One region of the Microbispora sp. NBC_01389 genome, then DNA from elsewhere that is predicted to be linked to it. Evidence: predicted binding sites of a transcription regulator. Region 1 holds the regulator's gene; each other region holds the start of a gene.
The links. Region 1 encodes HrcA, which represses chaperone genes, less so after heat shock. Its sites were predicted from a motif close to TTGGCACTCTCNNNNNGAGAGTGCCAA; they were not measured.
Positions count from the first base shown of each region.

Region 1 (3,273 bases):
GGGGGTCGGCCCGGGGGCGCACAGCCACGTCGGCGGCACCCGCTGGTGGAACGTCAAGCATCCCGTGGCGTACGCCGCCCGCCTGGCGGACGGAGCCTCGCCGGCGCACGCCCGCGAGGTGCTCACGGCGGAGGACCGGGCCGTCGAGCGCGTCATGCTGGAGCTGCGCCTCGCCTCGGGCTTCCCGCTCGCCGACCTCGCCCCCGAGGCGCGTACGGCCTGTGCGCGGGCGCTGGGAGGCGGGCTGCTGGAGACCGAGGCGTTCAAGGCGGGCCGGGCCGTGCTCACGCTGCGCGGCCGGCTCCTCGCCGACGCCGTCGTACGCGACCTGACCCCCTAATCCGCCTGGTCCGGGGCCGTGACGAAGTCGATGAGTTCTTCCACGCGGCCGAGGAGTTCGGGCTCCAGGTCGGCGTAGGTCGTGACGCGGCCGAGGATGTGCCGCCACGCCTCCTGGGGGTCCATCCGCCAGCCCAGGGCGGCGATCACGCCCTCCTTCCACGGCACGCCGCGCGGCACGTCCGGCCACGCCGTGATGCCGAGCGCCCGGGGCTTGACCGCCTGCCAGATGTCCACGAAGGGGTGCCCGGCGACGAGCACGTCCGCGCCGGAGACCCGGGCGGCGATGCGGCTCTCCTTGGAGCCGGGCACCAGGTGGTCCACGAGCACGCCCAGCCGCCTGCCCGGCTCCGGGCCGAACTCCTCGACGATCGCGGGCAGATCGTCGACGCCCTCCAGGAACTCGACGACGACCCCCTCCACGCGCAGGTCGTGGCCCCAGATCTGCTCGACCAGCGCGGCGTCGTGGACGCCCTCGACGTAGATGCGGCTCTCCTTGGCGACCTGGGCGCGCAGCCCCCCGACCGCGATCGACCCGGAGGCGCTCCGCAGCGGGCCGGACGGCCGGGCCTTCGGACGGACGAGCGTCACCGGCCTGCCGTCGAGGAGGAACCCGGCGGGGGTCAGCGGGAACACCCGCCGCCGCCCGAAGCGGTCCTCCAGCGTGACGGCCTCCTTGTCGCAGTCCACCACCGCGCCGCAGAAGCGGCCCTCGGCGTCCTCGACCACGAGGCCGGGCTCGGCCGGGATCTCGGGGATCTGCCCCCGCCGTGGCCGCCGCCAGTCTCCGGAAAGCACGTCCCGCCCGTACATGCGGGGAACGCTAGCAAATCCCGGGCCGCCGGCTCGCCCGATGCGCCCGCAATCACGTCGCGTTGCCCCTGATCGTCTCCTCGTTATCGCACGCCGAGCGGTCGTAGCCGTACACTTGGCACTCGGGAACACAGAGTGCCAAGGTCGGTGTTTCCGAGGTACAGGGAGGTGACACATTGCTCGACGACCGCAAGCTCGCCGTCCTGCGCGCCATCGTCGAGGACTACGTGTCCACCAATGAGCCGGTGGGGTCCAAGGCCCTGGCGGACAGGCACAACCTCGGCGTCTCCCCGGCGACCATCCGCAACGACATGGCGGCGCTGGAGGAGCAGGGCTACATCACGCAGCCGCACACCAGCGCCGGGCGGGTCCCCACCGACAAGGGATACCGCCTGTTCGTCGACCGGCTGTCGCAGATCAAGCCCTTGTCCGGGGCGGAGCGCAGGGCCATCGAGACGTTCCTCGCCGGGGCGGTCGACCTCGACGAGATCGTCATGCGCACGGTGCGGCTGCTCGCGCAGCTCACCCGGCAGGTGGCCGTGGTGCAGTATCCCTCGCTCACCCGGTCGTCGGTCCGCCACGTGGAGATCGTTCCGCTGGCGGAGCGCCGGGTCATGCTGGTGCTGATCACCAACACCGGGCGGGTGGAGCAGCGGGTGGTCGATCTGCCCGAGGCGCTCGCCGAGGACCGGATCGCGAACCTGCGCTCCGTGCTGAACGGCTGCCTCGACGGGTGCTGGCTCTCGCAGGTGCCCGAGACCGTGGCCGGCATTCCCGAACGGCTGCCGCCGGAGGAGAGACCGGTGGTGGCGACCATCATGTCCGTGCTCCTGGAGACGCTCGTCGAGCGGCACGAGGAGAAGATCGTCTTCGGCGGTACGGCCAATCTGGCGGGCGCCGACTTCAGCGTGGGCCTGCGCGACGTGCTTGAGGCGTTGGAGGAGCAGGTCGTGCTCATGCGCCTGCTGGGCGAGACCGGCGGGCTGTCCGAACTCACCGTCAGAATCGGATCCGAGAACCCCTACAGCGGGCTGCGCGGCACCTCTATCGTGGCCGCCGGATACGGTTCGGGCGACAAGGAACTGGCCCGGCTGGGAGTGCTGGGCCCGACACGAATGGACTATCCGGTGACGATGGGTGCGGTGCGCGCTGTCGCGCGGTACGTGGGCCAGATCCTGGCGGGGTCATAAGTGTCCAACGACTACTACGCGACCCTTGGCGTCCGGCGCGACGCCAGCCAGGAAGAGATCAAGAAGGCGTATCGCCGTCTCGCCCGGGAGCTGCATCCGGACGTGAACCCCGACCCGGAGACCCAGGAGCGGTTCAAGGAGATCAACCAGGCGTACGAGGTGCTGTCCGACGCGGGCAAGCGCCGCATGTACGACATGGGCGCCGATCCGTTCGCGAGTGGCGGCGGGCCGGCCGGGGCGGGCGGCTTCGGCGCGGGCTTCCCCTTCAGCGACATCATGGACGCCTTCTTCGGTTCCGCCGGCGGCGCGCGGGGTCCCCGCTCACGCGCCCGCCGGGGCCGCAACGCCACCATCCGGGTCGAGCTGGACCTCGCGGAGTCCGCCTTCGGCACCACGCGCGAGATCGTTGTCGACACGGCCGTGGTCTGCGACGTCTGCCAGGGCTCCGGGGCCGCGTCGGGCACCCACCCCGACACCTGCGACATGTGTCACGGGCGGGGCGAGGTCTCACAGGTCACCCGCTCGTTCCTGGGCCAGGTCATGACGTCCCGCCCCTGCCCTCAGTGCGGCGGGTACGGCAGCGTGATCCGGCACCCCTGCATTGAGTGCTCGGGCGAGGGACGGGTCCGGACCCGGCGCACGATCAAGGTGCGGATCCCGGCCGGCGTCGAGGACGGCACGCACATCCAGCTCGCGGGCGAGGGCGAGGTCGGGCCGGGCGGAGGCCCTCCGGGCGACCTGTTCCTGGAGATCGTCGAGCGGCCGCACCAGATCTTCGAACGCCGCGGCGACGACCTCCACTGCACCGTCCAGATCCCCATGACCGCCGCCGCGCTCGGCACCGTCCTGTCGGTCGACACGCTCGACGGCGCGGAGGCGATCGACGTGCGGCCCGGCACCCAGGCCGGTCAGGTCATCCCCCTGTACGGCA
Region 1 covers NZ_CP109552.1:4,341,114-4,344,386, forward strand. The annotation lists gene hemW (radical SAM family heme chaperone HemW) at 1-340, shown strand, start outside; gene OG344_RS19565 (DUF3097 domain-containing protein) at 337-1,152, opposite strand; gene hrcA (heat-inducible transcriptional repressor HrcA) at 1,329-2,342, shown strand; gene dnaJ (molecular chaperone DnaJ) at 2,343-3,273, shown strand, end outside.

Region 2 (3,273 bases), 1.3 Mb from region 1:
TGAAACCCTCGCCGGCGTTCAGCGCGGTGATCTTCGTGGTGACGACGTAGCCCTCGAGGCCCGCGTTCTCGGCGATCCAGCGGGCCGGTTCGACCAGGGCCTTGCGGACGATCGAGACGCCGGTGGCCTCGTCGCCGGTCAGGCCGAGGTTGTCGAGGTCCTTGGACACGTGCACGAGCGCGGAGCCGCCACCGGAGACGATGCCCTCCTCGATCGCGGCGCGGGTCGCGGAGATCGCGTCCTCCAGGCGGTGCTTCTTCTCCTTCAGCTCCACCTCGGTCGCGGCGCCGACACGCAGCACGCAGACACCGCCGGCGAGCTTGGCGAGGCGCTCCTGGAGCTTCTCGCGGTCCCAGTCGGAGTCGGACTGCTCGATCGCGATCTTGATCTCGCGGATGCGGTCCTCGATCGCCTGGGCGTCACCGGCGCCGTCGACGACCGTGGTGGTGTCCTTGTTGACCACGATGCGGCGGGCCGTGCCGAGGACCTCCAGGCCCACGTGCTCCAGCTTCAGGCCGATCTCCTCGCTGACGACCTGGCCGCCCGTGAGGGTGGCGATGTCCTGCAGCATGGCCTTGCGGCGGTCGCCGAAGCCCGGAGCCTTGACGGCCACGGAGGTGAAGGTGCCCCGGATCTTGTTGGTCACCAGGACGGCCAGGGCCTCGCCCTCGACGTCCTCGGCGATGACCAGAAGCTGCCGCTTGGTCTGGGCGATCTTCTCCAGCAGCGGGAGGAAGTCGGCGATGGAGGCGATCTTGCCCTGGTGGATCAGGACGTACGGCTCCTCGAGCACCGACTCCATGCGCTCGGGGTCGGTGACCATGTAGTGCGACAGGTAGCCCTTGTCGAACTGGAGGCCCTCGGTGAACTCCAGCTCCAGGCCCATCGCGTTGGACTCTTCGACGGTGATGACCCCGTCCTTGCCCACCTTGTCGAACGCCTCGGCGATCAGGCCGCCGATCTTCGCGTCCTGCGCGGAGATCGTCGCGACGTTGGCGATCTCCTTCTTGTCCTCGACGTGGCGGGCGCTGGCGAGCAGCCGCTCGCTGACGGCCTGGGCGGCCTTGTCGATGCCGCGCTTGAGCGACAGCGGCTGGGCGCCGGCCGCCACGTTGCGCAGGCCCTCGCGGACCATGGCCTGGGCCAGGACGGTCGCGGTGGTGGTGCCGTCACCCGCGACGTCGTTGGTCTTGGTCGCCACCTCCTTGGCGAGCTGGGCGCCAAGGTTCTCGTACGGCTTCTCCAGCTCGACCTCGCGAGCGATGGTGACACCGTCGTTCGTGATCGTCGGGGCACCGAACTTCTTGTCGATGACGACGTTGCGGCCGCGCGGGCCGAGGGTCACCTTGACGGCGTCGGCGAGAGCGTTCACACCACGCTCGAGAGCGCGCCGCGCGTCCTCTTCGAACTCCAGGATCTTCGGCATTCAGGTCTCCTTGTGAGCACGTCGGAGCCCCGGGCACGTGGACCCGGGGCTCCTCATGGCTTGCGCGGCCTACTACTTCTCGATGATGGCGAGCACGTCGCGAGCCGAGAGCACCAGGTACTCCTCGCCGCCGTACTTGACCTCGGTGCCGCCGTACTTGCTGTAGAGGACGACGTCGCCCTCCTTGACGTCGAGCGGAATGCGCTTCTCGCCGTCCTCGTCCCAGTTGCCCGGGCCCACAGCGAGCACGCGGCCCTCCTGCGGCTTCTCCTTGGCGGTGTCCGGGATGACCAGGCCGGAGGCGGTGGTCTGCTCGGCCTCAAGCGGCTGGACCACGATGCGGTCGCCGAGCGGCTTAACGGGAACCTTGGTGGCGGTCGTCACGATCGGACCTCCCCTTCAGATTGCGATGAATGAGCTGAAGAGGCGACCAGCGGCCTGCCGTCGCGGGTGTCAGACCTGTCTCGTCGCTGTTGGCACTCTCAATGGCAGAGTGCCAACACGAAACAGTATGCAAGTGGCGCGTGACAGTCAACACGAACTCGCCCCGCAGGTCAGACCCACCTCCCGGCAACGCGTCCGAGACCCCCCGTTCAGCCCTCCGCCGCCCGCGCGTCACCATCCCGCCCAGGCATCCCACCCTGCCACCGCATCCCCGCCACCCCACCCTGCCACCGCATCCCCGCCACCCCACCCTGCCACCGCACCCCCGCCGCCGCCGCGGCGCTCCCGGCGGGCCGCGATCGGGAAGAGGGCCGCGCACCCCGTGCGCGGGCGTACGGACCGGAGCGGACTCCGAAGAGGTCAGGGCATGCCTCACTGACATTTAAACGTCAAAGTGAGCGCTATCATGGAGACCGGAGGAGCGGCGGACCCGCGGCCGCGTGCGCTATGAACCAGACCCTGTTGAACGACGCCGTCGAGCAGATCCTCGGCGGCTGGGCCCGGGCGCGTCCGGACGTGGACTGTGCGGCGCTGGGGGTGGCCGGGCGGATCTCCCGGGCGTCCCGGCTGCTGGACAGGGGCGTCAAGGACTACTTCGCCCGGCATGATCTGGAGCCGTGGGAGTTCGATGTGCTCGCCACGCTCCTGCGCGCCAACGCCGATCACCGGCTCTGCATGGGCGACCTCGCCACCGCCGCGATGGTCAGCTCCGCCGCCCTCACCAACCGCGTGGACCGCCTGGTGGCGAAGGGCCTGGTGCATCGCGAGACCGCGCCGTCGAACCGCCGCATGGTCATGATCACTCTCACGGACGAGGGCCGCGCGGTGGTCGACGAACTGCTGGAGGGCCACGTGGCCGACGAGAACCGGCTGCTCTCCGGCCTCACCCCCGGAGACAGGGAGCAGCTGTCTGTCCTGCTCTGCAAACTGCTCACCTCACTCGGCGACGTCCGTTCCCACTGATCGCCTGCCGTGAGGTGGGGCGCGGAGGCGGTAGCGTCGCGGGCGTGGATCTGGACACCCTGCGCATGCTGTTCGCGCCCGCCGGGCGCGCGGCCCTGGACGACGCCGTGCGGATCCTCGCCGACGGCGCGGACCCGGTGGCGGCCGCGAGCGCGCTGCGCCGATCCCACTCCCCCGAGCTCGCCGCCGCGGCGCTCACGCAGGCGTCGCTGCGGCGGCGTGCCGAGGTCAAGTTCGGCGCCGACGCCGCCGTCATGTACTTCACCCCGCACGGGCTGGAGCAGGCCACCCGGCCCGAGGTCGCCGCCCACCGCGCCGCCAGGATCAGGGCCGCCAGGATCGGGGCCGCCGGGATCGGGGCCGCCGGGCCCGGAGTCACCGGAGCGGGGCCGACCGGCGTGGGACCTGCCGGAGTCCCGGAGGGCCTGACCGGAGGCGTG
Region 2 covers NZ_CP109552.1:3,090,764-3,094,036, reverse strand. The annotation lists gene groL (chaperonin GroEL) at 1-1,426, opposite strand, end outside; gene groES (co-chaperone GroES) at 1,499-1,813, opposite strand; gene OG344_RS14150 (MarR family winged helix-turn-helix transcriptional regulator) at 2,318-2,833, shown strand; gene OG344_RS14145 (THUMP-like domain-containing protein) at 2,878-3,273, shown strand, end outside.
Region 2: groES (co-chaperone GroES) is a predicted target of HrcA. The motif match lies at 1,900-1,926, and genes of this name have one in related genera.

Region 3 (3,273 bases), 3.0 Mb from region 1:
GTGCTCGTCCACCGGCAACCTCGCCGGCGCGGTGGGCGCCGCGGCGGCCAGGGCCGGGCTGGACTCCTGCGTGTTCATCCCCGCCGACCTGGAGGCGGCCAAGGTCACCATGGCCGCGGTGTACGGCGGCCGGCTGGTCGGCATCGACGGCACCTACGACGACGTGAACCGCTTCTGCTCCGAGCTCATCGGCGACGAGCTGGGCGAGAAGTGGGGATTCGTCAACGTCAACCTCCGGCCCTACTACGCCGAGGGTTCCAAGACGCTGGCGTACGAGATCGCCGAGCAGCTCGGCTGGCGGCTGCCCGAGCAGATCGTCGTCCCGGTGGCCTCCGGCTCGCAGCTCACGAAGATCGACAAGGGCTTCCGCGAGCTGATCAAGCTGGGCCTGGTCGAGGAGCGGCCGTACCGGATCTTCGGCGCGCAGGCCGAGGGCTGCTCGCCGGTCTCCCGCGCGTTCAAGGCCGGGCAGGACGTGGTGCAGCCGGTCAAGCCCGACACCATCGCCAAGTCGCTGGCCATCGGCAACCCGGCGGACGGTCCGTACGTGCTCGACATCGCCCGCCGTACGGGCGGCGCGGTGGAGGACGTGAACGACGGCGAGGTGGTCGAGGCGATCCGCCTGCTGGCCAGGACCGAGGGCGTCTTCGCCGAGACCGCGGGCGGCGTCACGGTCGGCGTGCTGCGCAAGCTCGTGCGCGAGGGCCGCCTCGATCCCGAGGCCGAAACCGTCGTCCTGAACACCGGCGACGGTCTCAAGACACTTGACGCCGTGGCCGCGCAGGCCCGTCCGTCCGCGGTCATCCGTCCCTCCCTCGGCGCCTTCCGTGCGGCATTCGCCGACTGAAAGCGTTATCACAGGCCCATCGGCAGCAACGAAAGCGAGTGAGCAATGAGCGTTTCCGTGCGGATTCCGACGATTCTACGGACGTACACCAACGGCGTCGCGGAGGTAAGCGGGGAGGGGGGAACGCTCCGCGACGTCCTGCAGAAGCTGGATGCGGACTATCCGGGCATCGGAGGTCGAATCCTGGATGAGACGGGCAAGATTCGGCGTTTTGTCAACGTCTATGTCGGAGAAGAGGACGTCCGTTTCGCCGATGGGCTGGACACCGCCACGCCGGACGGGGTACAGATTTCGGTCATCCCCGCCGTCGCCGGGGGCTGAGCCGCGACACCGCCGCCGGGCACCTGACATGCGCTTCTTTCACCGGGGAAGTGGGACGTCGCCGCGGCGAGTGGTGAAGCGCTCAACCTTTCGGTGGAAAAGTGAATAATCGTCTGTACCGCTTTGAGCGAACGCGACGTAGTAGTTTGCGGATTGACTCTGTTGTTCTACGCCTTGACACGGGTATGGTCGAAGACGATCGACGAAACCGGGGGCTTCTTGGGTGTGGTCCCCAGCCCAGCAAGAGGAGTCGGAAGTGGCGCAGGGCACCGTCAAATGGTTTAACGCGGACAAGGGCTACGGCTTCATCGCGGTAGACGGTGGGAAGGATGTGTTCGTCCATTACTCGGCAATCATGATGGACGGCTACAAGGCCCTCGAGCAGGGTCAGCGGGTGGAGTTCGACATCACGCAGGGGCAGAAGGGCCCGCAGGCGGAGGCCGTACGATCCGTCTGATCCCGTCAAGCGACCATTGAAGGCCCGGTCCGCGGTTCCGCGGACCGGGCCTTCGGCTCGTCCGCGCCTGCCGGTGTTCGTCCGTGCTTGCCGGTGTTCGTCCGGGTGTTCGGGAACCCCGTCCAAGCTGGTCAGGGTGGCTTCCGCTTGCACTCTCGGGGGTAGAGTGCTAAATACTTGTTTGGCACTCTGAGGTCGAGAGTGACAACAACCGGGATCGGGGCGATGGGGCTCGCGCAGGGATAGCGGGTCCACGCCGTCGCGGGCGTCGGCTCGGTCCGTTGAAGACACCCTGCTACTGGGAGGTCTAAGCCTTATGGCAGCCAAGATGATCGCGTTCAACGAGGACGCCCGGCGCGGTCTCGAGCGCGGTATGAACCAGCTCGCCGACGCCGTGAAGGTGACCCTCGGCCCCAAGGGCCGCAACGTCGTGCTGGAGAAGAAGTGGGGCGCCCCCACGATCACCAACGACGGTGTCTCCATCGCCAAGGAGATCGAGCTCGAGGACCCGTGGGAGAAGATCGGCGCCGAGCTCGTCAAGGAAGTCGCGAAGAAGACCGACGACGTCGCCGGTGACGGCACGACGACGGCCACCGTGCTCGCCCAGGCGCTGGTCCGCGAGGGCCTGCGCAACGTCGCCGCCGGCGCCAACCCGATGTCCCTGAAGAAGGGCATCGAGGCCGCCGTCGAGCGCGTCAGCGAGGAGCTGTCGAAGCTCGCCAAGGACGTGGAGACCAAGGAGCAGATCGCCTCCACCGCCTCCATCTCCGCCGCCGACCCGGAGATCGGCGCGCTCATCGCCGAGGCGATGGACAAGGTGGGCAAGGAAGGCGTCATCACCGTCGAGGAGAGCAACACCTTCGGTCTGGAGCTGGAGCTCACCGAGGGCATGCGCTTCGACAAGGGCTACGTGTCCGGCTACTTCGTGACCGACCCCGAGCGCATGGAGGCGGTCTTCGAGGACGCCTACATCCTCATCGCCAACCAGAAGATCTCGGCGAACAAGGACCTGCTCCCGCTGCTCGACAAGGTCGTGCAGTCCGGCAAGCCGCTGGTCCTCCTCGCGGAGGACGTCGAGGGCGAGGCCCTGGCGACCCTGGTCGTCAACAAGATCCGCGGCCTGTTCAAGTCCGTGGCCGTCAAGGCCCCCGGCTTCGGCGACCGCCGCAAGGCCATGCTGCAGGACATCGCGATCCTGACCGGCGGCCAGGTCATCTCCGAGGAGGTCGGTCTCAAGCTGGAGAACGCCACCCTCGACCTGCTCGGCCGCGCCCGCAAGATCGTCATCACCAAGGACGAGACCACGATCGTCGACGGCGCCGGTGACGCCGAGCAGATCTCCGGCCGCGTGAACGAGATCCGCGCCGAGATCGACCGCACCGACTCCGACTACGACCGCGAGAAGCTCCAGGAGCGTCTCGCCAAGCTGGCCGGCGGCGTCGCCGTCATCAAGGCCGGCGCGGCGACCGAGGTCGAGCTCAAGGAGCGCAAGCACCGCATCGAGGACGCCGTCCGCAACGCCAAGGCCGCGGTCGAGGAGGGCATCGTCCCCGGCGGCGGCGTGGCCCTGCTGCAGGCCGGCGCCAACGCGTTCGACAAGCTCGAGGTCAACGGCGACGAGGCGACCGGCGCGGCGATCGTCCGCAAG
Region 3 covers NZ_CP109552.1:1,296,072-1,299,344, reverse strand. The annotation lists gene thrC (threonine synthase) at 1-847, shown strand, start outside; gene OG344_RS05700 (MoaD/ThiS family protein) at 893-1,168, shown strand; gene OG344_RS05695 (cold-shock protein) at 1,425-1,625, shown strand; gene groL (chaperonin GroEL) at 1,942-3,273, shown strand, end outside.
Region 3: groL (chaperonin GroEL) is a predicted target of HrcA. The motif match lies at 1,807-1,833, and genes of this name have one in related genera.